DNA from 4 places in the Diaphorobacter nitroreducens genome. Region 4 is predicted to be linked to each of the others. Evidence: predicted binding sites of a transcription regulator. Region 4 holds the regulator's gene; each other region holds the start of a gene.
The links. Region 4 encodes FNR, which switches genes on or off when oxygen is low (the NO sensors DNR and NnrR bind a similar motif). Its sites were predicted from a motif close to TTGATNNNNATCAA; they were not measured.

Region 1 (7,375 bases), 1.5 Mb from region 4:
GCCAGCGCGGCAATGTAGTCCGGGTGGTCGTGGTAGTCGTTCACGAAGCGCAGCTCGGGAAAGCAACGCGAGCGGCGCACCCACGCGGCCACGTCGTCGAACACGCTGGCGGTGGTCGTGGCCGAGTACTGCGGGTACAGCGGCAGCACCAGCACGCGGCACACGCCGGCGTCCTGCAGCACCTGCAGCTGCGCACCAATGGCCGGCTGACCGTAGCGCATGGCGGGCAGTACACGCACCGGCTGGTCGGCCTCGCCCAGCCAGCCGCGCAGCATCACCGCCTGCTTGGCCGTCCATACGGCGAGCGGGGAGCCTTCTTCCGTCCAGATGCTGGCGTACTTGGCGGCCGACTTGGCCGGCCGCGTGCGCAGGATGATCCCGTACAGCAGTGGCAGCCACAGCGCCCGCGGAATTTCCACCACCCGCGGGTCGCCCAGGAACTGCGCCAGATAGCGGCGCAGCGCCGGTGCGGTGGGGGCGTCTGGCGTGCCCAGGTTGCACAGCAGAATGGCGGTGCTTTCGCGTGCTGCGGCGGTCTGGATCGAAGAGGCTGAGGCCGTCTGGGCGGCATGGTGAGAAGGCGAGGCGGGCATGCGGTGATTGTGGCAAATGCCGGGCGGTATGCTCGGTCCATGCTCGATATTTCCCGCATCCGCGCCATCACTCTTGACCTGGATGACACCCTATGGCCTATCTGGCCCACCATTGCGCGGGCTGAGAAGGTGCTGATCGAGTGGCTGCTCACGGTGGCGCCCGGCGCCTCGGCGCTGCTGGCGTCGCCCGATACGTCCCGCATGCTCCGTGCGCAGGTGGCGTCCGCCCATGCGCACCTGTCGCACGACCTGACTGTGCTGCGCCGCGAGACCATCCGCGCAGCGCTGCGTCAGGCGGGCGAGGACGAGTCGCTCACGGACCAGGGGTTCGACGTGTTCTTTGCCGAGCGCCAGCGGGTGGAGCTGTTCGACGATGCGATCGCGGCGCTGGAATTCCTCTCGGCGCGCCACCCGGTGGTGGCGCTGTCCAATGGCAATGCGGACCTGCAGGTGATCGGCATCGGACGGTACTTTCGCGCCAGCATCAGCGCCCGCGAGTTCGGTATTGCCAAGCCCGACCCCCGCATCTTCCATGAGGCGGCGCGGGTGCTGGACCTGCCGCCCGCAGCCGTGCTGCACATAGGCGACGATGCCACGCTGGATGCGCATGGCGCGCTGGGCGCCGGCATGCAGGCGGCCTGGCTCAATCGGGGCGATGCGGCGTGGCCGCACGCGGTGGCGCCCCCTGCCACCGTGCGCGACCTGGCCGCGCTGTGCCGTCTGCTGGGGTAGGCGTGGTCCGTGTCAGCGATGGGCGCGGCGTGCGCGCCAGCGCCGCAGAGCTGCCTTTTCCAGTTCGGCCAGCGTGAAGACGGCCAGCCCGGCCAGCAGGACGCGCGACCATTCCTGCACAGACAGGTCCGTGGAGCCGAACACGGCCTGCATCCAGGGCAGGTGCACGAAGCCCAGTTGCAGCAGCGCACAGAAGGCGATGGTCAGCGGCACCTTGGGATTGCCCAGCAGTCCCTCGCGCGACAGCACGCTGCGCTCGATGTGCCGGCTGTTGAGCAGGTAGAACATCTCCATCACCACCACCGCGCTGACAGCCATGGTGCGCGCGGTTTCGATCGCAGCGCCGTTGGACAGCTCCCACAGGAACAGCCCGAGCGAAGCCGCCGCCATGCAAACCGCCACCATGAGCACACGCCACGCGAACAGGCCGGACAGCAGCTTTTCCTGCGGAGGCCGGGGAGGGCGGCGCATGACGTCGTTCTCCGCGGGCTCGAATGCCAGCGCCACGCCCAGCGTGCTGGACGTGACCAGGTTGATCCACAGCACCTGCGCCGCGGTGAGCGGCAGCAGCAGGCCGAATGCGATGGCGGCAAACACGATCAGCGCCTCGCCCCCGTTGGTGGGCAGCATGAACAGGATGAATTTGCGCACGTTGTCGTAGATGCCCCGGCCCTCGCGCACCGCATGGCCCAGCGTGGCGAAGTTGTCGTCGGTCAGCACCATGGCGGCCGCGTCCTTGGCGGCCTCGGTACCGTTCCTGCCCATCGCGACTCCCACGTCGGCGCGCTTGAGTGCGGGCGCGTCGTTCACGCCGTCGCCTGTCATGGCCACGACTTCACCGCGGGACTGCAGGGCTTGCACCAGGCGCAGCTTGTGTTCGGGACTGGCACGGGCGAACACGTCCACGCTGGCCACCACGTCGCGCAAGGCGGCGTCGTCCAGCAGCTCGATCTCGGCGCCCGTGAGGGCGGGGCGGCCCAGGCCGATGCCCAGCTGCGCGCCAATCGCACGTGCGGTTTCGCCGTGGTCGCCGGTGATCATCTTCACGCGTACGCCCGCGGCCTGGCATTCGGCCACCGCGGCCACGGCCTCGGGGCGCGGCGGGTCCATGCTGCCCAGCAGCCCGAGCAGCGTGAAGCCGCCCTCCATGTCGGCGAACTGCAGCGCGTGCTGCTGCGCCGGCACGCGCTTGATGGCGATCGCCAGCACGCGCAGCGCCCGCGCCGCGCAGTCGTTGGCCGCGCGGCGCCAGTAGTCGTGCTGCAGCGGGGCATCGGTGCCCGCGCCATCGGCGGGCCACTGGCGCTGTGCGTTGCACATGTCCAGCACACGCTCGGGCGCTCCTTTCACCAGGATCACCGCATGCCCCGCGTGGTCGTGGTGCAGTGTGGCCATGAAGCGGTGCTCGGACTCGAACGGTATGGCGTCGATGCGTGGCTGGCGGGCATGCAGCGCCGTTGCGTCCAGCCCCGCCTTGAGCGCCAGGGTGACGAGCGCGCCCTCCGTCGGGTCGCCCGTCAGGCTCCAGCCCTGGGGACCGTCGTGCAGCGTGGCGTCGTTGCACAGCAGCGCCACCTGGGCCACGGACTGCAGGGCAGGGTGTTCTTGCGCAGTGATGGGCACGCCCCCGATGAGGAAGCCCCCCTGCGGCGCATAGCCGCTGCCGGTCACCTCTATGACATGGTCGGCGGTCACCACGCGCTGCACGGTCATCTCGTTGCAAGTGAGGGTGCCGGTCTTGTCGGAGCAAATCACCGTGACGGCTCCCAGCGTTTCCACTGCCGGCAGGTGGCGGATGATGGCGTTGTGCTGCGCCATGCGCCGCACGCCCATGGCCAGGGTGATGGTCATGATGGCGGGCAGCCCCTCGGGGATGGCCGAGGCCGCCAGCGCCACGGCCATCATGAACATGTCCGCGGGTGCCTGAGCGCGCCAGAGCACCCCGATGGCGAACGTGGCGAGCACGAACAGCCCGATGGCCAGCGCCAGCCAGCGGCTGAACTGCGCGATCTGCCGCAGCAGCGGCGTGGTGCTCGCCTGCACCTGGGCCAACAGCGTGCTGATGCGCCCCAGTTCACTGTTCGTGCCCGTGGCCACCACGGTGCCCAAAGCGGTGCCCGCGGCCACCAGCGTGCCGGAGTAGAGCATGCTGCGGCGGTCGCCCAAAGCGGCGTCGGTTGCCACGGTGGCTTCATGCTTGTCGCAGGGCACGGACTCGCCCGTCAGCACGGCCTCGTCGGCGCGCAGGCTGCGGGCCGTGAGGATGCGCAGGTCCGCAGGCACCTTGTCGCCGGACGCGAGGATGACGATGTCGCCCGGCACGAGCTGGTCGGCGGCCACCAGTTGGCGCTCTCCCCCGCGCAGCACCGTGGCCTGGTGCGAGAGCATGTGGCGTATCGCGTCCAGCGCCGACTCGGCCTTGCCCTCCTGCAAGAAACCGATGATGGCGTTGACGATCACGGCCCCCAATAGCACCCCGGTGTCGATCCAGTGCGCCAGTGCCGCGGTGACCGTCGCGGCAGCGAGCATCACGTAGATCAGCACGTTGTGGAATTGCTGCAGCAGGCGCAGCCAGGCCGGTCGGCGCGGCGGCGCGGGCAGGCGGTTGGGGCCGAAGCGTGCCAGGCGCCGCGCCACCTCGGCATGCGCCAGGCCGTGGCGGTCGTCGGTTTGCAGCCGTTGCAGCGCTTCGCCAGCGGACAGCGCATGCCACGGGGTGTCGCGGGCATCGGTGGATGGGGGCAGGTGCATGCAGGGCGGGCGCCGGACGACGCGACTGGTCGAGTGAACCCAGTCTAGGTCCGCAGGCGTGGACCGTGCCAATGCCCCAGTGCCAGGCCGGGGAAAGTGGCCGCTATTGGCCTTCGTTTGCTATATAAACAATAGCTGACTGCGCTTGCTGGTTGGGCGTTTAATGCTATTTTTGATATGCATCACGTGGCCGTAAATGGTCGCCGCGGGCAAGCAGGGGCCAGTGTTTCGCATGTGGCAGGGGAAGTCATATCCCTCTGCCGAGGCGGCGGCGCCCGTCATCCATTGGGCAGGGGAGCGCTGCAGGGGATGCCCTGCACCGCCGGCCCTGCCGTGCAACGATCTTAGGCGGAGATGCGTCTTGCCAGGAAGTCGCGGATGGCGAACAGCGTTGCGTCCGGTGCTTCGGTCATCTGGTGGTGGCCCACCGGCAGATGGACGATCTGCACGTCCTTGTCCGCGGATCGCGCGGCCTGGATCAACCCCTGCGCGGCCTTGGGCGCGGTCATCTGGTCTTGTGTGCCCAAGGCAAACAGCACGGGGCACTGCACCGCTGCGATGGCCTGCTCGCCATGGGAGTAGCTGTCGCAGGCGACGAAGCCGCGGTGGAACACATTGACCTGCGGGTTGCTGCGCAGCACCTTGCGGCCCAGCGCCATGCCCGCGCCGTACACCCAGAAGCCCGCGCCTGAGGGGGGCGCGAGGGTGCTGCGCGAGAACACGTTGACCATGCGCAGCGCCTGCTCGGGGTCGGTCTGCGATGCCTCGATGAGCGCGGGCGACACCTTCATCGGGTAGGCCGTACCGACCAGCACCAGATGGCTCACGCGCCCGCCCAGGCGTGCGGCGGCCTCCAGCGCGATCAACGAGCCCCAGCTATGGCCCACCAGCGCGGCGCGCTGGATGGACAGTGCGTCGAGCAGGGCGCCCACGAAGTCGGCCGCCTGCTCCACGCTCGCAGGGGCATCGCCCGCGCTTTTGCTGTGGCCGGGCAGGTCGACGGCCAGCACGTTCCAGCCATGGTTTGCCATGTAGCGGCTTTGCAGCGCCCAGACGCTGTGGTCGTTGAGCACGCCGTGGATGAACACCACGGTGGGCTTAGCGGCATCGAAGGGCTTGCCGCCGGTGTAGCAGTAGGTCTGTGCGCCGTTGACTTGCACGTACATCACGCACCTGCCTTTCCCGCTTGCTTCTCCGCAGCCTTGAGTGCCCGCTTGAGGTCGTCGATCAGGTCGTCGGCATCTTCCAGTCCGATCGACAGGCGGATCGTGCCCTGGCTGATGCCGCCCGCGGCGAGCGCTTCGTCGCTCATGCGGAAGTGCGTGGTGGAGGCGGGGTGGATCACCAGGCTGCGGCAGTCACCCACATTGGCCAGGTGGCTGAAGAGCTTGAGCGTCTCGATGAACGTCTTGCCCTGCTCGCGGTTGCCCTTGAGGTCGAAGCTGAACACCGAGCCCGCGCCGCGCGGCAGCAGGCGCTGCGCGAGCTGGTGGCTGGGGTGGGACTCGAGCAGCGGGTGGCCCACGCGCTCGACGAACGGGTGGCTGGCCAGGAACTGCACCACCTTCTCGGTATTGCGCATGTGGCGTTCCATGCGCAGCGGCAGGGTCTCGATGCCCTGCAGGATCAGCCAGGCGGTGTGCGGGCTCATGCAGGCGCCGAAGTCGCGCAGGCCCTCGCGGCGAGCGCGCAGCAGGAAGGCGCCCACGGTGCTCTCCTCGGTGAACACCATGTTGTGAAAGCCGTCGTAGGGCTGGGTCAGCTCGGGGAAGCGGCCGGAGCCTTCCCAGTCAAAGCTGCCGCCATCGACCACGACGCCGCCGATCACCGTGCCATGGCCTGAGAGGAACTTGGTGGCCGAGTGGTACACCAGGTCCGCGCCATGCTCGAAGGGCTTGATGAGCCACGGCGAGGTGAGGGTGGAGTCCACCAGCAGGGGCACGCCGGCTTCATGCGCAATGTCCGCGACCGTGGGGATGTCCAGCACCTCCAGCCCGGGGTTGCCCACGGTTTCGCCAAAGAACAGCTTGGTGTTGGGGCGGATGGCGGCGCGCCAGCCGTCGATGTCGCCGGGCTTCACGAAGGTGGTGTCAATGCCGAAGCGGCGCAGCGTATAGTGCAGCAGGTTCTGGCTGCCGCCATACAGCGCCGTGCTGGCCACGATGTGGCTGCCCGCGCCCATCAATGTGGCAATCGCCAGGTGCAGCGCGGCCTGCCCGCTGGCCACGGCGATCGCGCCCACGCCGCCCTCCAGCGCCGCCACGCGCTGCTCCAGCACCGCGTTGGTGGGGTTGCTCAGGCGGCTGTACACATGGCCCGGGCGCTCCAGGTTGAACAGGGCCGCCGCATGGTCGCTCGACTCGAAGACGAACGAGGTGCTCAGGTGGATCGGCACGGCGCGCGCACCTGTGGCGGGGTCCGGCTGCGCGCCGGCGTGCAGGGCCAGCGTGTCGAAGCCGGGGTCGGAATATCCGGGCATTCATGTCTCCAAAGTGGTGAATTTGTGCGCCATTGTGGGCTATATTTATTCGCTATCGGGCTGCATGCAGCGCCTGCAGAACCCTTCGGAGACTCCCCATGAAAGTCAGCGACATCCTGCGCCTCAAAGGCAACACCCTCTACACCGTGCATCCCGACGAGCCGCTGGCCCGCGCTGTGGATGCCATGGCCGAGAAGGACATCGGCTCGCTGGTCGTGATGGAACATGGCGACCTGGTGGGCATGCTCACCTTCCGCGAGGTGATCCAGGCGCTGACGAAAAATGGTGGCGGCGTGGGCACCATGCTGGTGCGTACCGCCATGGACGACGCGCCGCTGACCTGCACGCTGGAGACCGACATGGACGAGGTGCGCCGCATGATGCTGGGCCGCCACGCGCGCTACATGCCGGTGATGGACAAGCGCATGCTGATGGGCGTGGTCAGCTTCTACGACGTGGCCAAGGCCGTGGTGGACAGCCAGAATTTCGAGAACAAGCTGCTCAAGGCCTACATCCGCGACTGGCCGCAGGAAGAATCGCGGCCGGCCAACTGATTTGGTGATCAAAATAGCTGCCAGCGCTTGTCAATCAAGCGCTGGCAGCTATTTTTTGGTAGTAACAGTGGCTCGGGGATAATCGCACTCCTATGAGCGGCAACACACTCGGTACCCTTTTTTGCGTCACCAACTTTGGTGAATCCCATGGCCCCGCCATCGGCTGCGTGATCGACGGCTGCCCGCCCGGCATGGAACTGTCCGAGGCCGACATTCAGGCCGACTTGGACCGCCGCCGCCCCGGCACCAGCCGCCATGTGACGCAG
Region 2 (7,375 bases), 1.4 Mb from region 4:
GCGGTCGCCGCGCCCCTGCCAGATGTGGGCGATGGCGGCGCTGATCTGCGCGTCGCCGGCGCTGCCGCGCAGCAGGCTGCGCAGGTCCCAGCCTTGCGAGGCAAACAGGCACAGGTACAGCCGACCCTCCATGGACAGGCGCGCGCGGTTGCAGTCGCCGCAGAAGGCCTGCGTGACGCTGCTGATCACGCCCACTTCGCCCAAGCGCGGGTCGTGGCGACCGTCGGGGCCGGCGTAGCCCCAGCGCTTAGCGGTCTCGCCGGCGGACTGCGCGGCCAGCGGCACCAGCGGCAGCTCGGCCTGCAGCCGCGCGATGACTTCGGCGGAGGGCAGCACCTCATCCATGCGCCAGCCGTTGGTGGCGCCCACGTCCATGTATTCGATGAAGCGCAGCGTGATGCCGGTGCCGCGGAAGTGGCGCGCCATCGCCGGGATCTCGTGGTCGTTGGTGCCGCGCTTGACCACCATGTTGACCTTGATGTGCTCCAGGCCCGCCGCCTGCGCGGCCTCGATACCGGCGAGTACGTCGGCCACCGGAAAGTCCACGTCGTTCATGCGGCGGAACACGTCGTCCTGCAGGCTGTCCAGGCTCACGGTGACGCGCCGCAGGCCCGCGGCCTTGAGGGCGCGCGCCTTGCGCGCCAGCAGCGATCCATTGGTGGTCAGCGTGAGGTCGGGCACGCGGCCCTCCAGCGTGCGCAGTTCCGCCAACTGGGCAACCAGGTTCTCCAGGTCCTTGCGCAGCAGCGGCTCACCGCCGGTGAGGCGGATCTTGCGCACGCCATGCGCCATGAACAGGCGCGCCAGCCGCGTGATCTCTTCAAAGCTCAGCAGGTCGCTGTGCGGCAGGTAGCGGTAGTGCTTGTCGAACACTTCCTTGGGCATGCAGTAGCCGCAGCGGAAGTTGCAGCGGTCCGTCACGCTGATGCGCAGGTCGCGCAAGGGACGGGAGAGCGTGTCCTGCAGCAGTCCGGTAGCGGGTGCCGCGGCCAGGAGCGCAGGGGGCTGCAGCACCTTGCTGCGCTGATCCACGAGGGGAATGACACGTTCAGCCATGGCGAAATTGTGCCCCATCGGCGTCGTAGGGGTATGGCGGCTGCCCGCTAAATTGATGTTGATCAATCTGCTGTCACGGTGGCGACATGAAGTGCCTTTGACCAGTGTCATAGGGGGCGCGGGAGGGCGATTTGAGAATACGGCGCATGCAGAACCAACGCCCAGTCCCCACCCCTTCCTCCGTCGCCACCTGCCGGCGCGGCCGCCGCACCGCTGTGCGCGCGCTGGCCACCGTGTTGCTGGTGCCGGCCCTGCCGCTGTCGGCCCAGGCGCGCATGGCCCTGGCCACGGCCATCAACCGCACGGCGCGCTTTCGGGCGCTGTCCCAGCGCACCGCCAAGGTCTACGGCCAGCTGTACCTGAACGTGGGCGCCGCGCGCGCCCGCGATGCGCTGGAACACACCCGCCGGCAGGTGCATTCCGGCTTTGAGGACATGGACCGCCAGAGCTGGCCGCCCGAGGTGGCGCGGCTGCTGGCGGACGTGCGCCGCAACGCGGACCGCCTGGACGCGCTCACGGCCCAGGCGCCGACGAAGGAGGGCTTTCAGGCCGTGTCGGCCCAGGCTGACCAGATGCTGGCTGCTGCCAACACCACCACCGAGGCCCTCGAGCGGCTGGCCCAGGCGCCCACGGCACGCCTGGTCAACACCGCCGGGCGCCAGCGCATGCTGTCGCAGCGCCTGGCCAAGAACTATGAGCTGTTGGCCGCCGGCCTTGACAGCCGCACGGTGCGCGAGCAGATGACGGGCGACGCCGATGAGTTCCAGCGTGCCCTCGCGCAGTTGAACAAGGCACCCATCTCCACCCCTGCCATCCGCTCGGCACTGGAACTGGGCCAGGCGCAGTGGGTGTTTTTCGAGGCCGCCCTCAAGCGCCAGCCAGACCCGCGCGGCCTGGAAAACGTGGCCACCACCAGCGAGCGCCTGCTGGAGGTTACGGACAGCTTGACTTCGCTGTACGAGGTGGCCCTGCAGGACGTGCTGGGCTGACCCCTGCGGCCACAAGAGCAACTGCGTGTCTCATCGGCGCGGCAGCCCGGCTGCACCGCTTTTCCGGGGGAGGGAAGGCCGACGTGGCTGGGCTGGTTGCCCCGCTGGGCAGCAGCTGTGGCGCGCGGGACACGGCTTTGGCTCGACCGCCCAGCCGCGAGTCCCCGGCGGATGTGCCACGCCACTCTCCACTCGCTCTACTAACCAGGGCTGGCTAACCAGGGGTTGGCGCAGGCCGTCCGTCGGGCCGAGCCGTTCAAGCGCTATTCATCCTCCGCGAGTGGCCGGATGGTGAACCTGAGCCGCGCGCCAGCACATGCGGTCGATCTAAATCAGGCCTATGGGCAAAAAGTGCCTCTAGCGCCCGTGCAGAAAGCGCGGGCAGCTATTGAATCGGGAGCGATTGCCGATCAGGCTGCCTTCGGCGTGCGCGGCGCGCGGCCGTAGAACTGCGGGTAGTGCTCCTTCACTCCCTGACCGCTGAAGTCCCAACCCGTGCACTGGCCCAGGTGGCGCGGCGGCTCGTCGCCTTCATTCTGGAATGCGGCGTGAATCGTCTGGAACGTGGCCGTGGCCAGGTTGAACAGCAGTTCCCGCAGATGGGTGCAACCGGCCACGCCGCCCAGGTGGGTCTGGATGGACTGGCGCCAGCCGCGCGCCATGCTGCAGCCCACCATCGCCTGCAGGGCGCGCTGCGCTTGTGTGCAGCCCGCCAGAGGGTGGGCATCCATGGCGGATTCGATGGCGCGCACCACCAGGTCGCGGTCCACGGTGACGCGCAGCCACAGGTGGTGGATGGGTTCGCCCGCGCGGCGCACGCCGTCCGGGTAGCGCAGCGACGGCAGGTCCTGCGGCTTGCTGTCGTGCAGCTCGCCCTCGATGTCCCAGAGCCCGTCCTCGCGCTCGTAACCCTGGTAGGTGACGCGTCGGACATGGCGGGCAGTGCGGGGGGCAGGGGATGACAGAGGCATGGGGTCGAGATGGGAAACGTATCAGCGGCCAAGCGAGCACTGGCGGGGCACCGCAGGGCACGCGGCTCGCAGGGATCAGCCGTGGCGGATGGCCACGGTCTTGAGGGTGGTGAAGCCGTAGAGCGCCTCGAAACCCTTCTCGCGTCCGTGTCCGCTGGACTTCACGCCGCCAAACGGCAATTCGACGCCGCCGGCTGCGCCGTAGTTGTTGATGAACACCTGGCCGCTGGCAATGCGCCGCGCCATGCGGAATTGGCGCGCGCCATCGCGCGTCCACACGCCCGCCACCAGCCCAAAGGGCGTGCCGTTGGCGAGCTCCACGGCGTGGTCTTCGTCGTCGAAGGGCATGGCGGCCAGCACGGGGCCGAAGATTTCTTCCTGCGCCAGGCGGTGCTGCGCCGGTACGTCGCGCAGCAGGGTGGGTGCCTGGTAGAAGCCCGTGTCGGGCGCTTCGTCCACCACGGTGCCCTGCGCGGCCAGGGGAATGCCAGCCACCTGCGCATCGGACAGGTAATCCCACACGCGCTGCTGCTGGCTCTGGCGGATCAGCGGCCCCAGGTCCAGGTCCATGGCGGCGGGGCCCACGCGCAGCGCCTCGAAGGCCTTTGACAGGCGCTCCAGCAGCGGTTCGTAGATCAGGGAATCGATCAGCACGCGCGAGCCGGCCGAGCAGGTTTGCCCGGCGTTCTGCACGATGGCGTTCACGAGCACGGGCACGGCGGCGTCCAGGTCGGCGTCGGCAAAGACGATCTGCGGGCTCTTGCCGCCCAGCTCCAGCGTGACCGGGCAGTGGCGCTCGGCGGCGGCCTGCTGGATCAGCGTGCCCACCTTGGGGCTGCCGGTGAAGCTGATGTGCTGGATGCCGGGGTGGCGCGCCAGCGCGTCGCCGACCTCGTGGCCGTAGCCGGTCACGATGTTCAGCGCGCCGGCAGGGAAGCCCACCTCGACCGCCAACTGGGCCACGCGCAGCAGGGACAGGCAGGCGTCCTCGGCCGGCTTGACCACGCACACGTTGCCGGCCGCCAGTGCGGCGCCCACGCAGCGCCCGAAGATCTGCATGGGGTAGTTCCAGGGCACGATGTGGCCGGTCACGCCATGCGGCTCGCGCCAGGTCAACACGCTGAAGCCGTCGGGGTAGGGAATGGTCTCGCCGTGCAGCTTGTCGCAGGCGCCGGCGTAGAACTCGAAGTAGCGCGCCAGGGCGTGTGCGTCGGCCCGTGCCTGCCGGGTGGGCTTGCCGCAGTCGCGTTGCTCGATGGCGGCCAACTCCTCGGCATGCTCGGTGATCTTGGCCGACAGCCGCATCAGCAGCCTGCCACGCTCGGCCGGGGCCAGCTTGCGCCACACGCTGTGGTAGCACTGCTGCGCCGCATGCACGGCGGCATCGATGTCCTCGGCCGTGCCGCGCTGGATTTCGTCGTACGGCTGGCCGTCGGAGGGGTCGATCACGGCAATGGTGCGGCCCGAAGTCGAGGCCACGCCGGCGTTGGCGATGTGGTGGAGCTGCATGGGCCTGATTGTGCGGCAGGCGCGCGCAGCGTGCTGGGCTACGAGCCGGAGTGCCGTCCAACGCCCAAGGGACGGGCGCTGGCAGCTTCTTTTTTGATAGTGCTGGGTCAGCCGGCGTGGAACTTCACCACCAGCGGCACGATGAGCAGCGCCACGATATTGATGATCTTGATGAGCGGGTTCACCGCCGGGCCGGCCGTGTCCTTGTAGGGGTCGCCCACGGTGTCGCCGGTGACGGCGGCCTTGTGCGCGTCGCTGCCCTTGCCGCCGTGGTGGCCGTCCTCGATGAACTTTTTGGCGTTGTCCCAGGCGCCACCGCCGGTGCACATGCTGATGGCCACGAACAGGCCCGTGACGATGGTGCCCATGAGCAGGCCGCCCAGCGCCTTCGGCCCCAGCGCCAGGCCCACGATGATGGGCACGGCCACGGGCAGCAGGCTGGGGATGATCATCTCCTTGATGGCGGCGCTGGTCAGCATGTCTACCGCGCGGCCGTACTCGGGCTTGGCCGTGCCTTCCATGATGCCTGGGATCTCGCTGAACTGGCGACGCACCTCCACTACCACGCTGCCGGCGGCGCGGCCCACGGCCTCCATGGCCATGGCGGCGAACAGGTAGGGAATGAGCCCGCCGATGAACAGGCCCACGATGACCATCGGGTCGCTCAGGTCGAAGCGGATCGCCTGGCCGAAGCTCTCCAGCTTGTGCGTGTAGTCGGCGAACAGCACCAGTGCTGCCAGGCCCGCCGAGCCGATGGCGTAGCCCTTGGTCACGGCCTTGGTGGTGTTGCCCACGGCGTCCAGCGGGTCGGTGATGTCGCGCACGCTGCTGGGCAGCTCGGCCATCTCGGCAATGCCGCCGGCGTTGTCGGTGATGGGGCCGTAGGCGTCCAGCGCCACCACGATGCCCGCCATGCTGAGCATGGACATGGCGGCCACGGCCACGCCGTACAGGCCCGCCAGCGTGTACGACACGATGATGGCCGCGCACACGAAGATCACCGGCCAGGCCGTGGAGCGCATGGACACGCCCAGACCCGCAATGATGTTGGTGCCGTGGCCCGTGGTGGACGCCTGCGCGATGTGGCGCACGGGCGAATATTGCGTGCCGGTGTAGAACTCCGTGATCCACACCAGCGCCGCCGTCAGCACCAGGCCGGTGGCGCAGGCGCCGAACAGCCGCATCTGCGCGCCCGTGCCGCCCAGCGCGTTGTCGGGGATGACCCAGGCCGTGACGAACCAGAACGCGACGAGCGACAGCACGCCCGCGATGGCCAGCCCCCGGTACAGCGCGGGCATCACGTTGCGCATGCCCGGGCCGGCCTGCACGAAGAAGCAGCCGATGATGGAGGCGATGATGGAGACGGCCCCCAGCGCCAGTGGGTAGGTCACGGCCGCGACGGGCGCAGCACCCACCAGCAGTGCGCCCAGCACCATGGTGGCGATGAGGGTGACGGCATAGGTCTCGAACAGGTCGGCCGCCATACCGGCGCAGTCGCCCACGTTGTCGCCCACGTTGTCGGCGATCACGGCGGGGTTGCGGGGGTCGTCCTCGGGGATGCCGGCCTCCACCTTGCCGACCAGGTCCGCACCCACGTCGGCACCCTTGGTGAAGATGCCCCCGCCCAGGCGGGCAAAGATGGAAATCAGCGACGAGCCGAACGCAAAGCCGATCAGCGGGTTGAGCAGCGCCGGCAGGCTGGCCGTGGGGGTGAGCCGGCCATTGCCGACCAGGAACCACGCGAAGGCGGTCACGCCCAGCAGGCCCAGGCCCACCACCAGCATGCCCGTGATGGCCCCGCCGCGGAAGGCAACCTGCAGCGCCGGGCCCATGCCCTGCGTGGCGGCCTGGGCCGTGCGCACGTTGGCGCGCACCGAGACGTTCATGCCGATGAAGCCGCAGGCGCCGGAGAGTACCGCGCCGATGACGAAGCCCACGGCGGTGGTGCCGTCCAGGAACGCCGCAATGAGGATGGCCAGCACGATGCCGACGAAGGCGATGGTCTTGTATTGCCGTGCGAGGTAGGCCGCCGCGCCCATCTGGATGGCGCCGGCGATCTCCTGCATGCGGGCGTTGCCCGCGTCCTTGGAAAGGATCCAGCTGCGTGCCCACAGTCCGTAGGCCACAGCAATCAGTCCGCAAACCAGAGCCAGGATGAGAGGGGCAGTCAGCGCCGAGGTGGAACCAGCCATTCGTTATCTCCATCGGTTGTCAGTTGCACGGAGGGGGAAGCGCAACGCATGGGGAAGTGCTTCCGCTGCGTTGCTTCCTCGTGCCCCGGTGGCGGAGACGATTGGCCAACGCAGCCATTTAACGCGAAACCCCCGGTGCAAGCAAGCTGCAAGGGGCGTGCGCCTAAAATCACGGGCCGCCTTGCGCACCGCCCCCGGGGCGAAGGCCGTGTCATTCCAACCACTCAACCCCCAAACCATGTCGCTGAACAACGTCAAGCCCGGCAAGAACATTCCCGAAACCTTCAATGTGGTGATCGAGATCCCGGCGGAATCCGATCCCATCAAGTACGAAGTGGACAAGGAGTCGGGTGCCGTCTTCGTGGACCGTTTCCTGACCACGGCCATGTACTACCCCTGCAACTACGGCTACGTGCCCCAGACCCTGTCGGGCGACGGCGACCCGGTGGACGTGCTGGTGATCACCCCGTACCCGCTGCACCCCGGCGTGGTGGTGCCCTGCCGCGCGCTGGGTATCCTGAAGATGGAAGACGAGGCCGGCGTGGACGGCAAGGTGCTGGCCGTGCCCACCACCAAGATCCTCAAGATGTACGAGCCCTGGAAGACCGTGGAGGATGTGAACCCCATGCGCCTGAAGGCCATCAGCCACTTCTTCGAG
Region 3 (7,375 bases), 370 kb from region 4:
CGCGATGACCCTTCACACATTCCCCTCCACCGCTTCGGCACTCGCGGCAGGCTGGGACCTGCACCGTAATCCCCATGGCCGGCTGGTGCTGCGCGCGGCCGACGGCACCGCGCATGTGGGCGTGACGCCCGTGCGCGCCTTTCCCATTGCCGCTCCCGGCGAAGGCCTGTCGCTGGTCGGGCCGGACGGCCATGAACTGGCCTGGGTGCCCCGCCTGGAACAGCTGGCGCCCGCCGTGCGTGCGCTGGTCGAGGAGGAACTGGCTGCGCGTGAGTTTGTGCCCACCATCACGCGCATCCGCTCCGTGTCGAGCTTTTCCACCCCCAGTACCTGGGAGGTGGACACCGACCGCGGCGCTACGCAGTTGGTGCTCAAGGGCGAGGAAGACATCCGCCGGCTGGAGGGGCGCACCAAGCTGCTCATCGCCGCCAGCGACGGGCTGCAGTTCCATGTGCCGGATGTCACGGCGCTGGACCGTGCATCGCGCAAGTTGCTGGAGCGTTTTTTATAGCGTCTGGCGCTTGCCTGGCGCGGCCTGTGCCCGTTTGTCCCTGTCATAGCCCACGTCAATCAGACATGGTTGCCGCATTAATTTGTGACAAAAGGCTAATAAGGCCTCAATTTCCCCTTTTGTTTGCCGTAATGAATGTACGACGAGGTGGTAGTTGCGACTGCCGCCGGCCGCATTCACGAGGGGACCCATGCCATGCAACTGCCACCTGTAGATCGATCGCCCGCCCAGTGGCGTACCACGGGCGCTGACTTGTATTCCACGGGCGCCTCGGGGGCCGTGGCGGTGCGGCCCGTGAACGCTGCCAATCCTGTCGAGTCCACGGACCGGCTGGGCGAGGGGGCCAGCCTGCGCGAGCCCACCAAGCCCTCGGCGCCCGACGAGAACAACCGCGACTGGACCCTGGCCGAGGCCAAGAAGGAAGCCCCGAAGGAGCCCGAGGAGCCGCCCAAGGAGCCCATCTACAAGCAACTGCTGGAATTCATCCAGTCGATGTGGCGTGCCAGCGGCAGCGCGGTGGAACTGGCGCAAGACATCAATAAGAACACCCTCCAGGAGCGACTGGCCCAGCAGGTGCAGGACCGTCAGTCGCTCACGTACTCCGATCCCAAGGTCAAGCGCACGGGCGGTTTGTGAGTTTTGCTCCGGCGGTTGCTATCAAATAAGTAGCTGTTAGCGCTTATTGGTAAAGCGCTGGAGGCCAATTGGACTGGTATTTTTGGGTCCGCCGGCGCTCTCAGCGCGCCGCCGCGCGGGCGCGGTCCCGCTCGGCGCGGTACTTGATGGCGAAGGCGCGCACCTCGTCCAGCGTCACGTAATTGTCGCGGTTGGTGTCCGCATCATCGAACGCCGCAGCCACCTTGGGCACGATGGCCACTTCAGCACGGCTGAGCTTGCCGTCGCCGTTGAAATCCAGCATCTCGAACTGGCGGATCGCCTTGATCTCGCCCTTGGTCAGGGGCGCACTGGCGCTGTGCCGGGGCGCGGTGGCATGGGCCACGCCCTGCGCCTGAGCGGCCAGCGGAGCCGCCAGTGCGCAGGCCATGAGCCACGCGCAGGCTGCCGGGGCCGTCAGCAGGCGTGTAAAGGGGCGGAAGGAGCGTGAAGGCAACATTCAGGAGTAGAGCCGGCGCGCCGCCACAGGTTCAACGCCGCGGGGGGCGGGCTGTATCACCCTGTAGCGCAGCCGCCGTGTTGGCGATGCCGCTGCTGACATGCCCCGCCGGAACATGGCGTGCGGCGGACGCCACGTGGCCCGTCTGGTCATCGAAGAAGAAGTCGGGCTCGAACTCGCGCAGGAAGGGGCCTTTTTCCAGCCCGCCGAGGAACATGGCCTCGTCCACGGTGATGCCCCAGTCGAGCAGCGTGCGGATCGCGCGCTCGTGCGCCGGCGCGCTGCGCGCGGTGACCAGCGCGGTGCGGATGCGCATCTGCGAGGCGTCCGCCTGCTGCTGCAGCCGGTGCAGCGCGGCCAGCAGCGGCTTGAACGGCCCTTCGGCCAGCGGCGTGGCGGCATGGGACACCTCGTGCTGCAGGAAGGCCGGTAGGCCGCCCTGCTGGTACACACGCTCGGCCTCGTCGGAGAACAGCACCGCGTCGCCGTCGAAGGCGATGCGCACCTCGCGCGGATAGCGGTCGCCCGCGGGCGTGGAGTCGATCATCACCCGCGCGGCGGGAAAGCCGATGGACAGCGCCTCGCGCACATCCGTCTCGTTGGCTGAAAGGAAGAGGTGCGCGCCCAACGGCCGCAGATAGGAAAACGGGTTGCGCCCGCGCGTGAACACGCCGCGCTCGATGCGCATGCCCGCCGCCTTGGCCGAGGCGAACACGCGCATGCCGCTGGCAGGGTCGTTGCGCGACAACATGACCACCTCGACGCGCGCGGCATCGGGCGTGTTGAACGCCAGGAGCTTTCTCACCAGAGGGAAGGCAATGCCGGGGCGCGCGGGCTCATGCACCAGCTCCAGCTGGCGGCGCATGTAGGCTTGCTCGTCGCCGGCCTCGAACAGGCGGTTCTCTTCCTCGAAGTCGAACAGCGCGCGCGAGGAGATCGCGACGACGAGCTTGTCCTGCAGGGTGGCACTCATTTGACGAACTGGTTGAGCTGGATGATTGGCATGAGCACCGCCAGCACGATCAGCATCACGATGCCGCCCATAGCCACGATGAGCAGCGGCTCCAGCACCGTGGCCAGTTGCATGGCGCGGCGCTGCACCTCGGTGCCCAATTGCGTGGCGGCGCGCTGCAGCATGGTGGGCAACTGGCCCGTCTGTTCGCCCAGCCGCGCGAACATGGCCACCAGGCCGGGGAACCGTTTTTTCTGCGCCAGTGCCGAGGCCAGCGGCGCGCCCTCACGCACCAGCACCAGCGCGTCGAGTGCGTCCGCGCGCAGGGCGCGGTTGTTCAGCGTCTCGGCCGCGGCCTGCAGCGCCTTGAGAATGGGCACGCCCGCGCCTGCCAGCATGGCCAATGTGCCGGCGAAACGCGCCGCGTTGTAGCCGCGCGCCAGCTTGCCGACGAGCGGCAGGCGCAACCAGGCGGCGTCGAACTTCTCGCGCAGCCGCGGCTGGGCCAGCGCGGCGCGGGCGCCGAACGCCAGCAGGACCAGCCCGCCCAGCAACGCCCAGCCGTAGTTGCGCACCACGTTGCTCAAGGCCAGCATGGCCACCGTGAGGAAGGGCAGGGCGCGCTTGGTGCCTGCGAACACGCTGGCCACCTGCGGTACCACGTAGCCCACCAGGAACAGCACGATGACGATCGCGATCACGGTGACGATGGCCGGGTACAGCGCAGCGCCGATGAGCTTGGCGCGCAAGGCCTGGCGCTGCTCCAGATCGTCTGCCAGGCTGTCCAGCACTTCGGCCAGGCCGCCGCTGGACTCGCCCGCGCCGATCACGGCGCAGTAGATGTCGGAGAACTCGCGCGGGTGCTGCGCCAGCGCACGTGCGAAGGTGGAGCCGGCGTTGACCTCGGCGCGCAGCGTGGCCAGCAGGTGGCGCTGGCGCTCGTCGTCCGCCTCTTCGGCGAGCGCGGTCAGCGCACGCTCCAGCGGCAGGCCCGAGCCCACCAGCCCGGCGAGCTGCCGCGTCCACACGCCCAGCCCCGTGGCGTTGAACACCGGCCGCGTGAACAGCCGCTGCGCCAGCGTGGGGGGTGTTCCGGGGGCGACGCCAGCGGCCAGCGCCTCCACATCCAGGGGCACCAGGGCCTGGGCGCGCAGCAGGCTGCGGGCGGCCTTGGGGCTGTCGGCCTCCAGGGTGCCGCGGCGCACATGGCCTTGGGCGTCCAGGGCTTCGAAGGAATAGGCGGGCATGCGGGAAAGTCAGCGGCGGTGGGCGAGCAGGGGCAAACTGGGCGGGCCGCAGTCGACCCGTTCAGCCCGCCATGGTAGCCGCTGCGGGTGACAGTGCCGCGTGCGCCTGGGCGGTGATCTCCAGCGAGCGCAGGCGCAGCGCCGGGTCGTAGACGTCGCTCACCAGCATGAATTCGTCGGCCTGCGTGGCGGCCAGCAGCGCCTGCAGGCCCTCGCGCACGGTCTGCGGGCCACCAACCACGCCGACCGCGAGGAAGTCGGCCACGGCGGCGCGCTCCTGCGGCGCGAGGCTCTGCAGATAACCCTCTACGGGCGGCTGCAGCAGTCCGCGCTGGCCGGTGAGGATGCCCAGCACGCGCTGGTAGGTGCTGCTGGCCAGGTACTGCGCCTCGTCATCGGTGGGTGCGGCGATCACGGGCACGCCGATCACCACGTAGGGCTTGGCGCAGGCTGGCGAGGGGCGGAACAGCCGGCGGTAGATGTCGATGGCCGCGTGCAGCATGCGCGGCGCGAAGTGCGAGGCGAAGGCATAGGGCAGGCCCATCTGCGCCGCCAGTTGCGCCGAGAACAGGCTGGAGCCCAGCAGCCAGAGGGGCACCTGCGTGCCGGCGCCCGGCACGGCGGTGATGCGCTGGCCCGGCTGCGCGGGCGCCAAGAGCTGCTGCAGCTCGGCCACGTCGCGGGGGAAGTCGGCCTCGGTCTCCACGCGGTCGCGGCGCAGGGCACGCATGGTGGCGCCGTCGGTGCCGGGTGCGCGGCCCAGCCCCAGGTCGATGCGGCCGGGGTAGAGCTCGGCCAGCGTGCCGAAGGCCTCGGCCACCACCAGCGGCGCATGGTTGGGCAGCATGATGCCGCCCGAGCCCACGCGGATGGACCGCGTGGCCCCGGCCACGTGGCCGACCAGCACGGCCGTGGCGGAGCTGGCGATGCCCGGCATGTTGTGGTGCTCGGCCAGCCAGTAGCGCTTGAAGCCCAGCGCCTCCACATGCTGTGCCGTCTGGACGGCGACTTGCAGTGCCTGGGCCACGGTGCCGCCCTCGCGCACGGCCACGAGATCAAGCATGGAAAGTAAAGGCAGGGAATGTGCGGTCATGGCACCGATTGTGGGCAGCGGGTGAAATCCGTGCTGCGCCGCGGGTATGGTGGTGCAGTGGTCCCCGCATGGTGCATAGCGTTTTGCTATTGATATACTGAATTTGTTTTAAATCAACACACGAAACATATTGTCACTTTTAGCGTCCTGTGCGACGCTGCCAGGAAGTGATGCACGGGGCGTGCGGGGGGTGTCTATGGGGTTCTTCAGCCGTTTGTTTCAGCCGCGTGCCGACGGCCTGGCCGCGCCTGAGGACTGGACTTCGCTGCCTGCGAGCGAGGCCAGCGCGCTGGTGCTGTACGACGAAGAGGCTTCGCGGCTCCTGGCGGCGTTCGACATCGAGGCTGCCATCGTCATGCACGAGCGCTGGCTGCCCTGGCTGGCCCAAGCGCTGGCGGGCGCGCGCGACGAACAGCTGCGCCCCGAAACGGTGGTGGACGACACCTGTTCCGAACTGGGCCGCTGGCTGCACGGCAGCGGGCGCGTGGCGCTGGGGCACTTTCCTGCTTTCGACATGCTGATGCGCCGCCACCAGTACTTTCACCACCAGGCGGCCGTGCTGCTGACGCATCTGGCGCAGGGCGATCAATTGCGGGCCGAGCAGGCGTTCAAGAGCTGCCAGCATGCGTCGCGCCAGGTGGTGCTGCTGCTCAAGGAGCTGCAGCGCGGGCTGGACCACGGGAAGCGTCCCCCCCAGCCGATGGCCGCAGGTGAACGCTGAAATGCGCTATTGATATAGGAGCTACTAGCGCTTGTCTGTATTGGCTTTCAATGCAATTTGTATTGAAAACCCAGTCTTGACAAGCGCGCCGCGCTCCTGTTTTTGAAAGGCGCCGCTGCGGCCTGTCCGCTCAGTCGCGCGTCACACGCAGCACTTCTTCGCGGCTGGTGATGCCGGCGTGGATCAGCCGCTCGCCATCGTCGCGCATCAGCGTCATGCCGCCGGCCAGGGCCTGGGTACGCACCTCGGCCTCCGGGGCCTGGTTGTGGATCTGCGCGCGGATGGCGTCGTCCACTACCAGCAGCTCGAACACGCCGGTGCGCCCCGCGTAGCCGGTATGGCCGCAGTGGTCGCAGCCTGCGCCGTGGCACTCGCCGCAATATTTGCGCACCAGGCGCTGCGCCAGCACCCCCAGCAGCGACGAGGACAGCAGGAACGGCTCCACCCCCATGTCGGTCAGGCGCGTGATGGCGCTGGCCGCGTCGTTGGTGTGCAGCGTGGCCAGCACCAGGTGGCCGGTGAGCGAGGCCTGGATGGCGATCTGCGCGGTCTCGAAGTCGCGGATCTCGCCGATCATGATCACATCGGGGTCCTGGCGCAGGATGGCGCGCAGGGCCTTGGCAAACGTCAGGTCGATCTTGGCATTGACCTGCGTCTGGCCCACACCGGGCAGCTCGTACTCGATGGGGTCTTCCACCGTCATGATGTTGCTGCGCGCGGCGTCCAGCCGCGCCAGCGCCGCGTACAGCGTGGTGGTCTTGCCCGAGCCCGTGGGGCCGGTCACGAGGATGATGCCGTGCGGCTGCTGGATCAGGTGCGCGAGCCGCGCCAGCACCTCGCCCTGCATGCCCACGGCCTCCAGATTCAGCTTGCTCTCGCTCTTGTCCAAGAGGCGCAGCACTGCGCGCTCGCCATGGGCGTTGGGCAGCGTGGATACGCGCACGTCGACGGCGCGGGTGCCCAGGCGCAGACTGATGCGCCCGTCCTGCGGCAGGCGCTTTTCGGAGATGTCCAGGTCCGCCATGATCTTCAGGCGGCTGATCAGCGCGGCGTGCAGTGCGCGGTTGGGCTGCACCACCTCGCGCAGCGTGCCGTCCACGCGAAAGCGCACGCTGGAGTGGCGCTCGTAGGGCTCGATGTGAATGTCGCTCGCGCCGTCGCGCACGGCCTGCGTGAGCAGGGCGTTGAGCATGCGGATGATGGGCGCGTCGCCCGCGGACTCCAGCAGGTCTTCCACCGCGGGCAGCTCCTGCATCATGCGCGAGAGGTCGGCGCCTTCTTCCACCTCGCTCACCACCGTGGCCGCGCTGGATTCGCTTTGCGAATACGCCGCGCTGATGCGCTGTGCCAGCGTGGGTGCGTCCAGCGGCATGAACTGGTGTACGGCATGCTTGCGCAGCACTTCGGACAGCGCGCCGGCGTCCGGCTGCGGGCCGTGCCACAGCACGAGCTGCTGGCCGTCGTCTTCCAGCAGCAGCTGGCTGCTGCGCGCAAATGCGTAGGGCAGGGGGTGGCGCATGCGGCGGGCCCCTTACTGTGGGCTGTAGGGCGACTGGCCCATGCTGGGCGGCGTGGCGGTGCGCGCGGGCGGCTGGGGTGCGAGCGGCGCCAGCGGCGCAGGTGCGGCCGCGGGCTGCACGGGCGCGGCGGACGAGGCGGGGGTGGGCAGGGGCGGCAGCACCGGCGCCTCGGACACACCGCTCATCATCGTGCTGGGCGCGGGCTGCGTGCTTTGCT
Region 4 (7,375 bases):
CGGCAGCCCGTAGATCAAATCCACGTTCACCGATTCAAACCCGAGCTTCCGAGCCGCATCGACCAACGCGAACACCTTTTCGGCAGGCTGAATGCGGTGCACGGCCTTTTGTACTTCAGGGTCGAAATCCTGCACGCCAAAGCTCAGGCGATTGAAACCCAGCTCCGCCAACAATCCCAGCCGCGCTTCATCCACGGTCCGGGGGTCCACTTCTATGGAGTACTCCCCCCCCGGAACGAGGACGAAACTGCGCCTCAGCATGCCCATCAGTTCGCGCAAACCGTCATCCGTCAGAAAAGTAGGCGTGCCTCCGCCGAAATGCAGCTGGCTCACATGCTGACCCACACCGCAGTGCGCCGTATGCAGGTCGATCTCACGGCTGAGGTAACGCAAGTAGACCTCTGCCCGCTCTGGATGCCGGGTAATGATCTTGTTACACGCGCAGTAATAGCACAGCGATTCACAAAACGGGATGTGGACATAAAGCGACAAAGGCATCGCCTTGGCTACCGAACCCACGCGACGCTGCTGCAGCGCAAGGATGTATTCCCGCTCGCCAAAAGCCTCGACAAAACGATCAGCAGTCGGATAAGAGGTGTAGCGCGGCCCTGGGACGTCAAAGCGACGCAGGAGCTCTGTTGTAACAACGGTCATGACGGGATTCCTTGCACTTTCATATCACTGTGCCGTAGAGTCCCCCATGAGTCCTTGACGTTGATCAAGCGCCCATAAGGTCCTTGTGGCGACAATTTGACTTCGGCTCAAAGTCGTCCAACGGCCTACGGCATTCCATGTCTCCCAGCCGTTCAGAGGTAAGCTCAAGCCATGAACAGGGTTCCCATGCATACGAATCTCCAGACCATCAAAGTTGCCTGCTCAAACTGCAATCTGCGTGAGCTGTGCATGCCCGTGGGTCTGGACGACCAGCAACTCAAGCGCATCGATGACATTGTTGCTGTACGACGCAAGATCAAGCGTGGCGGCACGCTTTTCCGGAACGGTGAACCCTTCACATCCCTTTTTGCCATCCGCACCGGATTCTTCAAGACCTGTGTCGCCACCGAAGACGGTCGCGATCAAGTGACGGGTTTTCAAATGGCGGGCGAGATCATCGGCCTGGATGGCATCGTGAGCGACCGCCACACTTGCGATGCGGTGGCGCTTGAAGACGCCGAAGTATGCGTCATGCCCTTCGACCGTATTGAAGAGTTGTCGCGCGAAGTAACGGCACTACAGCACCATGTGCACAAGATCATGAGCCGCGAGATTGTTCGTGAGCATGGGGTCATGCTGTTGCTGGGGAGTATGCGTGCCGAGGAACGCCTTGCCGCATTCCTGTTGAATCTCGTACAACGCTTGCATGCTCGGGGTTTCTCACAATCCGAATTGGTGCTGCGCATGACACGCGAAGAGATCGGCAGCTACCTGGGATTGAAACTGGAAACCGTCAGCCGCACGTTTTCCAAGTTCGTGGAAGAAGGTATTGTGGAAGTAAAACAGCGCCATGTGCGCATCGTCGATACCGATGCGCTGAAGCGCATTGTCAACAGCCAGCAAGCCTGCCATTAAGCCTCGGTTTTTTGTTCATTCATAACTGATCGGCGGAAAGATCAGGAAACGTATTTGGCGCAATCAGCCGGCCGCGCCCCTTTGGGCACGGGGCAGCGATTCAACTCAAAGGGCGAGAGTGACAACAGCGTCGTCAATGCGCTGGAAGCCATGAGTACGAACCAGAACGTGAAGAAGGCGATGGTATACACACCTTCGCGCGAGAGATGCAGGGGTTGATCAAACCACTGCAGCGCTTCTGGATCCACGAAGGCGAACACTACCATTTCCATGACGCCCGCCATCAAAAAGGCCGGCCACGCGATCCACATCAATCGTTGCATCCACATTCGCCCATCTCCTAGCAAGTGTAGTTGACAGCCTAGCATCTGTTCTCCGGCATGCAAAGAGGACTCGCCCTGCCGGTCAGCGCGGTTGATCCTCCAGCGGAGTAGCTGCATGGTTGCGCCCCTTCATGGCAGGCGTCATGTCGCCCCCAGACTCCTTCAGGGTCTCGTTGATGTTCAAGCCCCGTTGGTAATAGTCTTCCGCGATGACGGGGTCGGGTTTGCTCACGGCCAGCCAGAGGGTCACGAAGCCCGCAATGATGACAATCACCGGCCCCGCGATGACAAGCCAGACATGGCCAAACGTCCACCAAGGCTTTCCGTCGTCGTCCAGTTTCATGGGGGAATTACTCAACATTTATATTAACTCCTCGCTCATTTATGAGCACAGCTTGTTCATTTGTATTCCACGACCGCCTTCAGCGGGGTACGAGGAATACGGATTTCTCTGCCACTTGGGCTTTATCACCCTGCGCTTGAATATCGAAATACACCGTATGCGATCCAGGAGATGCTGAGCCATACGGAATTTGAAGACGGACAACCACCCATCGGGATTCCGCCGGTCCAATGTCAATTGCGGTCTCGGACGCCACTTCCAGCCCTTCCATACCGTGGGCGCTGATGGTGTAGCGCTGCGCCCCCTCCGTGGCGTTCATGATCTGCAGCCGGTAGATATTTTCCAGCTTGCCTCCCGCCACGATGCGCGAGAGCGCAGCGCGGTCGCGCACGATGTCCACCTTCAACGGGGTGCGTACCACCAAGCTGGCCAGCATGCCGATGCACAACACCACCAGCACCGCTGAATAGAACAACACACGGGGTCGCAGCACGCGTTTGAGCATTTGCGATTGGGTCCAGTGGTTCTTGACGCCGTTCTGCGTTGAGAAGCGAATAAGCCCGCGCGGATACTTCATCTTGTCCATCACGGTATTGCAAGCGTCCACGCAGAGACCGCAACCAATGCATTCATATTGCAGTCCGTTGCGAATATCGATACCCGTTGGGCAGACCTGGACACACAGCGTGCAATCGATGCAGTCACCCAGTCCCGCAGCTTTGTGGTCTACCGTCTTGTTACGGGGCCCGCGAGGCTCGCCGCGCTCAGGATCGTAAGAGACGACCAGCGTGTCCCTGTCGAACATTGCGCTTTGGAAACGCGCATAAGGGCACATGTATTTGCATACCTGCTCGCGCAGGAATCCTGCGTTACCGTACGTGGCCAACCCATAGAAGATCACCCAGAATATCTGCCACCCTCCTTGCAGGGCCAGCAACTCTCCCCCCAGCTCGCGAATCGGAACGAAATAGCCCACGAAGGTGAAGCCGGTCCAGAATGCGACCGCAATCCAAATGGCTTGCTTGACAGATTTTTTCCAGATCTTCTCAAATGTCCACGGACCATTGTCCAGGCGCATACGGGCACTGCGGTCGCCTTCGACTTTGTGCTCGATCCACATGAACATTTCCGTGTATACGGTCTGGGGACAGGAGAAGCCGCACCACAGGCGTCCCGCCACTGCGGTAAACAGAAAAAGCGACAGCGCGGAAATAATCAGCAAACCCGTCAGATAAATGAAGTCCTGCGGGTAAAGCACCAAACCAAAAATATAGAAACGGCGTGCTCCGAGGTCAAAGAGCACCATCTGGCGCTGGCCCCACTCCAGCCATGGCAGGCCATAGAAAACCAGCTGTGTCAGAAACACCATCGCCCAACGCCAACGTGCGAACACTCCACTTATCGAGCGTGGATAGATTTTCTTTTGCGCCTCATAGAGCGAAATGACCTCGGTCTGCGAACTTTCGGCCCCCACTGGCGTGATAGGAATCACCTTACGGGGCTGACCTTCGGCTGGCTTCATGGTGGAATCTCAAAAAGGAAGTGCAACTTCCAAAACGCAAAACGGCCGGCGCCCCTCGACGGGGAGCCGGCCGCACAGGGAGCATCAGCGCGGGGCGCCGGCCTTATTGGACAAACCCCAGACGTATGCCGTCAACACCTTGATCTGTGCATCGGTCAACTTGCCCGTTTGGGCAGGCATCTCGTTGGTCTTGCCATTGTTGATCATAGCGGTGATGGCAGCTTCGCCCCAGCCATGCAGCCAGATGTCATCCGTCAGATTAGGGGCACCCAGGGCCACATTGCCCTTGCCGTCCATCCCGTGGCATGCAGCGCACGCAGTGAACTTCGACTTGCCCAGAGACGCCTTCAGGGAGTCATGCGGGCTTCCCGAAAGGCTCAGGACATAGTGGGCGAGGTTGCGCACATCTTCCGGCGAGCCCACGGCGGCCGCCATGGGAGGCATGACGCCAATGCGCCCATCGTGGATGGTCTTCTGGATCTGATCAGGCGCACCGCCGTGCAGCCAGTCACCGTCGGCCAGGTTGGGGAAGCCCTTGCTGCCGCGGGCATCGGAACCATGACACTGCGCGCAGTTGTTCATGAACAGACGCTCACCAATTGCCATGGCCGCTGTGTCGGCCGCCATCTCTTGGGGCTGCATGGCCTCGAACCGCGCGTACAGGGGCTGCAACTCTGCGTTAGCCTTGTCCACTTCGGCTTGGTACTCGCCCAGCTGCGTCCAGCCCAACTTACCCTTAAAGGTCCCCAATCCGGGATAGGCAGCCAGATAGCCAGCGCCGAATACCAGCGTGATGATGAACAGCCACATCCACCAACGGGGCATGGGGTTGTTCATTTCCGTCAGGTCTTCGTCCCAGACGTGACCGGTGGTGTTGTCGGCCGTAGCCTCGACCTTCTTGCGGGACGTGATCCACAGCAGCAAGCCGCAGGCCACGATACCGATGATGGTGATTCCGGCCACGTAGAAGGACCAGAAGTTACTCGTGAAATCGCTCATGGGTTATCTCTTTTCTTGTGGAGACTTCTTCAGTCCTCGGCGAAGGGCAACTGCGCTGCCTCCTCGAACCGGGCCCGGTTGCGGCGCATGAAGGCCCAGAACCAGATGCCCACGAAACACGCCAGCGACGCCAGCGTGGCCACGATACGCATGGTGGTGATGTCCATGACCAGCTCCTCGATTACTTGAGCGCACGGCCCAAAACCTGGAGATAGGCCACCACGGCATCCATCTCTGTCTTGCCCTTGACCTGCTCGGCGGCGCTGGCGATCTCCTCATCCGTATACGGGACGCCGACCGTGCGCAATGCCTTCATGCGAGGAGCGACGACGGAAGGATCGATCTGGTTCTTTTCGAGCCAGGGGTAGGCGGGCATATTGGACTCGGGCACCACGTCGCGCGGATTGTTCAGGTGAATGCGATGCCATTCATCGCTGTACTTTCCACCCACGCGATGCAGGTCGGGCCCAGTGCGCTTGCTACCCCATTGGAAGGGATGGTCGTAGACGAACTCGCCAGCCACCGAGTAGTGACCATAACGCAGGGTTTCCGCGCGGAACGGACGGATCATCTGCGAGTGGCAGTTGTAGCAACCCTCGCGCAGGTAGATATCGCGTCCGATCAGTTGCACTGCCGTGTAAGGCTTCACGCCTTGGACGGCCTCAGTCGTCGATTTTTGAAAGAACAGAGGAACGATTTCCACCAGGCCGCCGACGGCCACAACCAGCAAGATCAGCACGATCATCAGGAAGTTGCTGGTTTCGACCTTCTCGTGCGTGAAGCCGGTGGATGCTTTGTTATGCGTATTGGACATGTAGTTGACCCTCCGAACTTCAGGCGTGAGCGGGTTTCACGGCGGGAATGGCCACCTTGACGGAGCGTCCGGAGATCGCCGTCACCCAGACGTTCCATGCCATCACCAACATACCGCCGAGGTACAGCAGACCGCCAAAGAAGCGGATCGCGTAGAACGGATAGGTCGCCTTGACTCCTTCCACGAAGGTATAGGTCAGCGTGCCGTCGGGGTTCACTGCGCGCCACATCAGACCTTGCATCACGCCAGCAATCCACATGGCGGCGATGTACAGCACGATGCCGATGGTGGCCATCCAGAAGTGCAGTTCAATTGCCTTGATGGAGTGCATCTTCTCCTTGCCGAACAGGCGAGGCACCAGGTAATACAGCGAACCCATGGTGATCAGACCCACCCAGCCCAGCGCGCCTGCATGCACGTGGCCCACAGTCCAGTCGGTGTAGTGCGAGAGCGCGTTGACGGTCTTGATGGACATCATCGGGCCTTCGAACGTGGACATGCCGTAGAACGACAGCGACACGATCAGGAAGCGCAGGATGGGATCGTCACGCAGCTTGTGCCAGGCACCGGACAGCGTCATGATCCCGTTGATCATGCCGCCCCAGCTGGGCGCCAGCAAGATCAGCGAGAACACCATGCCCACAGATTGCGTCCAGTCAGGCAGCGCGGTGTAGTGCAGGTGGTGCGGACCCGCCCACATGTACGTGAAGATCAGCGCCCAGAAGTGGACGATGGAGAGGCGGTAGCTGTACACCGGACGGCCAGCCTGCTTCGGGATGAAGTAATACATCATGCCCAGGAAGCCGGTCGTGAGGTAGAAGCCCACGGCGTTGTGGCCGTACCACCACTGCACCATGGCGTCCTGCACGCCTGCGTAGGCGGAATAGCTCTTCATGAAGCCCGCCGGAATGGCCGCACTGTTGACGATGTGCAGCAGCGCCACGGCGATGATGAACGCACCGAAGAACCAATTGGCCACGTAAATGTGCTTCACCTTGCGCTGGCCGATCGTTCCGAAGAACACCACCGCATAAGAGACCCACACGGCAGCGATCAGGATGTCGATCGGCCATTCCAGCTCGGCATATTCCTTGCCGGAGGTATAGCCCAGCGGCAGGCTGATGGCCGCCGCTACGATGACCAGTTGCCAGCCCCAAAAAGTGAACGCCGCCAACTTGGGCAGAAACAGCCCCGCCTGGCAAGTGCGCTGCACCACGTAATAGCTGGTGGCGAACAGGCCGCAGCCGCCGAATGCGAAGATCACGGCATTGGTGTGCAGCGGACGCAGCCGGCCATAGCTCAGCCATGGAATGCCGAAGTTGAGTTCAGGCCAGGTCAGCTGGGCGGCGATGAACACGCCTACCAGCATGCCGACCACCCCCCATACGACAGCCATGATAGAAAACTGGCGTACTACGGTGTCGTCGTAGTGCGCAACTCTTGTTTGTGAAGAATCCATCGGGCACCTCTAGTATTTGCAGTAAAAAGTTTTAACCAGGCTCGCAGTAGGCCTATTGACGAACATCAACCGTCCCTCAGAATGCGCTCCCCCTCCTGATCGACGTTCTCAAATTGGCCACGGTAGACGGCCCACCACAGTCCCGCCAGTACAAACAGCACCAGTACGACGGAGAGCGGAATCAACAAATACAGGATGTCCATATCAGACGACCTCCAAGGGCGTGCTCACGGCACGTGGGGCACCAGCGCAGTCGTCGGAACTCTCGTGGCTGATCGGGTCCGGCAGGCGCGCCAGGCGGGCCGCGTTGAGCACGACGAGCAGTGAACTCAGCGCCATGCCCAGG

Region 1: a site for FNR is predicted at 4,249-4,262, ahead of BA022_RS03035 (cation-transporting P-type ATPase). Genes of this name have one in related genera too.
Region 2: a site for FNR is predicted at 1,109-1,122, ahead of BA022_RS03485 (type IV pili methyl-accepting chemotaxis transducer N-terminal domain-containing protein). Genes of this name have one in related genera too.
Region 3: a site for FNR is predicted at 5,021-5,034, ahead of BA022_RS11770 (CZB domain-containing protein). Genes of this name have one in related genera too.

The regions. Positions count from the first base shown of each region.
Region 1 is NZ_CP016278.1:647,370-654,744, forward strand. It holds gene hemH (ferrochelatase) at 1-593, opposite strand, end outside; gene BA022_RS03030 (HAD family hydrolase) at 633-1,325, shown strand; gene BA022_RS03035 (cation-transporting P-type ATPase) at 1,338-4,076, opposite strand; gene BA022_RS03040 (alpha/beta fold hydrolase) at 4,421-5,242, opposite strand; gene BA022_RS03045 (O-acetylhomoserine aminocarboxypropyltransferase) at 5,242-6,555, opposite strand; gene BA022_RS03050 (CBS domain-containing protein) at 6,654-7,109, shown strand; gene aroC (chorismate synthase) at 7,202-7,375, shown strand, end outside.
Region 2 is NZ_CP016278.1:742,862-750,236, forward strand. It holds gene moaA (GTP 3',8-cyclase MoaA) at 1-1,056, opposite strand, end outside; gene BA022_RS03485 (type IV pili methyl-accepting chemotaxis transducer N-terminal domain-containing protein) at 1,203-2,045, shown strand; gene BA022_RS03490 (DUF2889 domain-containing protein) at 2,456-3,016, opposite strand; gene BA022_RS03495 (aldehyde dehydrogenase family protein) at 3,092-4,525, opposite strand; gene BA022_RS03500 (sodium-translocating pyrophosphatase) at 4,633-6,717, opposite strand; gene ppa (inorganic diphosphatase) at 6,956-7,375, shown strand, end outside.
Region 3 is NZ_CP016278.1:2,502,262-2,509,636, reverse strand. It holds gene BA022_RS11800 (cyanophycin metabolism-associated DUF1854 family protein) at 5-511, shown strand; gene BA022_RS11795 (hypothetical protein) at 707-1,147, shown strand; gene BA022_RS11790 (EF-hand domain-containing protein) at 1,248-1,625, opposite strand; gene BA022_RS11785 (5'-nucleotidase) at 1,657-2,598, opposite strand; gene gspF (type II secretion system inner membrane protein GspF) at 2,595-3,824, opposite strand; gene BA022_RS11775 (LLM class flavin-dependent oxidoreductase) at 3,886-4,917, opposite strand; gene BA022_RS11770 (CZB domain-containing protein) at 5,114-5,638, shown strand; gene BA022_RS11765 (GspE/PulE family protein) at 5,769-7,157, opposite strand; gene gspD (type II secretion system secretin GspD) at 7,170-7,375, opposite strand, start outside.
Region 4 is NZ_CP016278.1:2,131,913-2,139,287, forward strand. It holds gene hemN (oxygen-independent coproporphyrinogen III oxidase) at 1-654, opposite strand, end outside; gene fnr (fumarate/nitrate reduction transcriptional regulator Fnr) at 826-1,569, shown strand; gene BA022_RS09995 (hypothetical protein) at 1,611-1,898, opposite strand; gene BA022_RS10000 (FixH family protein) at 1,975-2,253, opposite strand; gene ccoG (cytochrome c oxidase accessory protein CcoG) at 2,315-3,757, opposite strand; gene ccoP (cytochrome-c oxidase, cbb3-type subunit III) at 3,842-4,756, opposite strand; gene BA022_RS10015 (cbb3-type cytochrome oxidase subunit 3) at 4,786-4,923, opposite strand; gene ccoO (cytochrome-c oxidase, cbb3-type subunit II) at 4,938-5,570, opposite strand; gene ccoN (cytochrome-c oxidase, cbb3-type subunit I) at 5,590-7,029, opposite strand; gene ccoS (cbb3-type cytochrome oxidase assembly protein CcoS) at 7,095-7,232, opposite strand; gene BA022_RS10035 (heavy metal translocating P-type ATPase) at 7,234-7,375, opposite strand, start outside.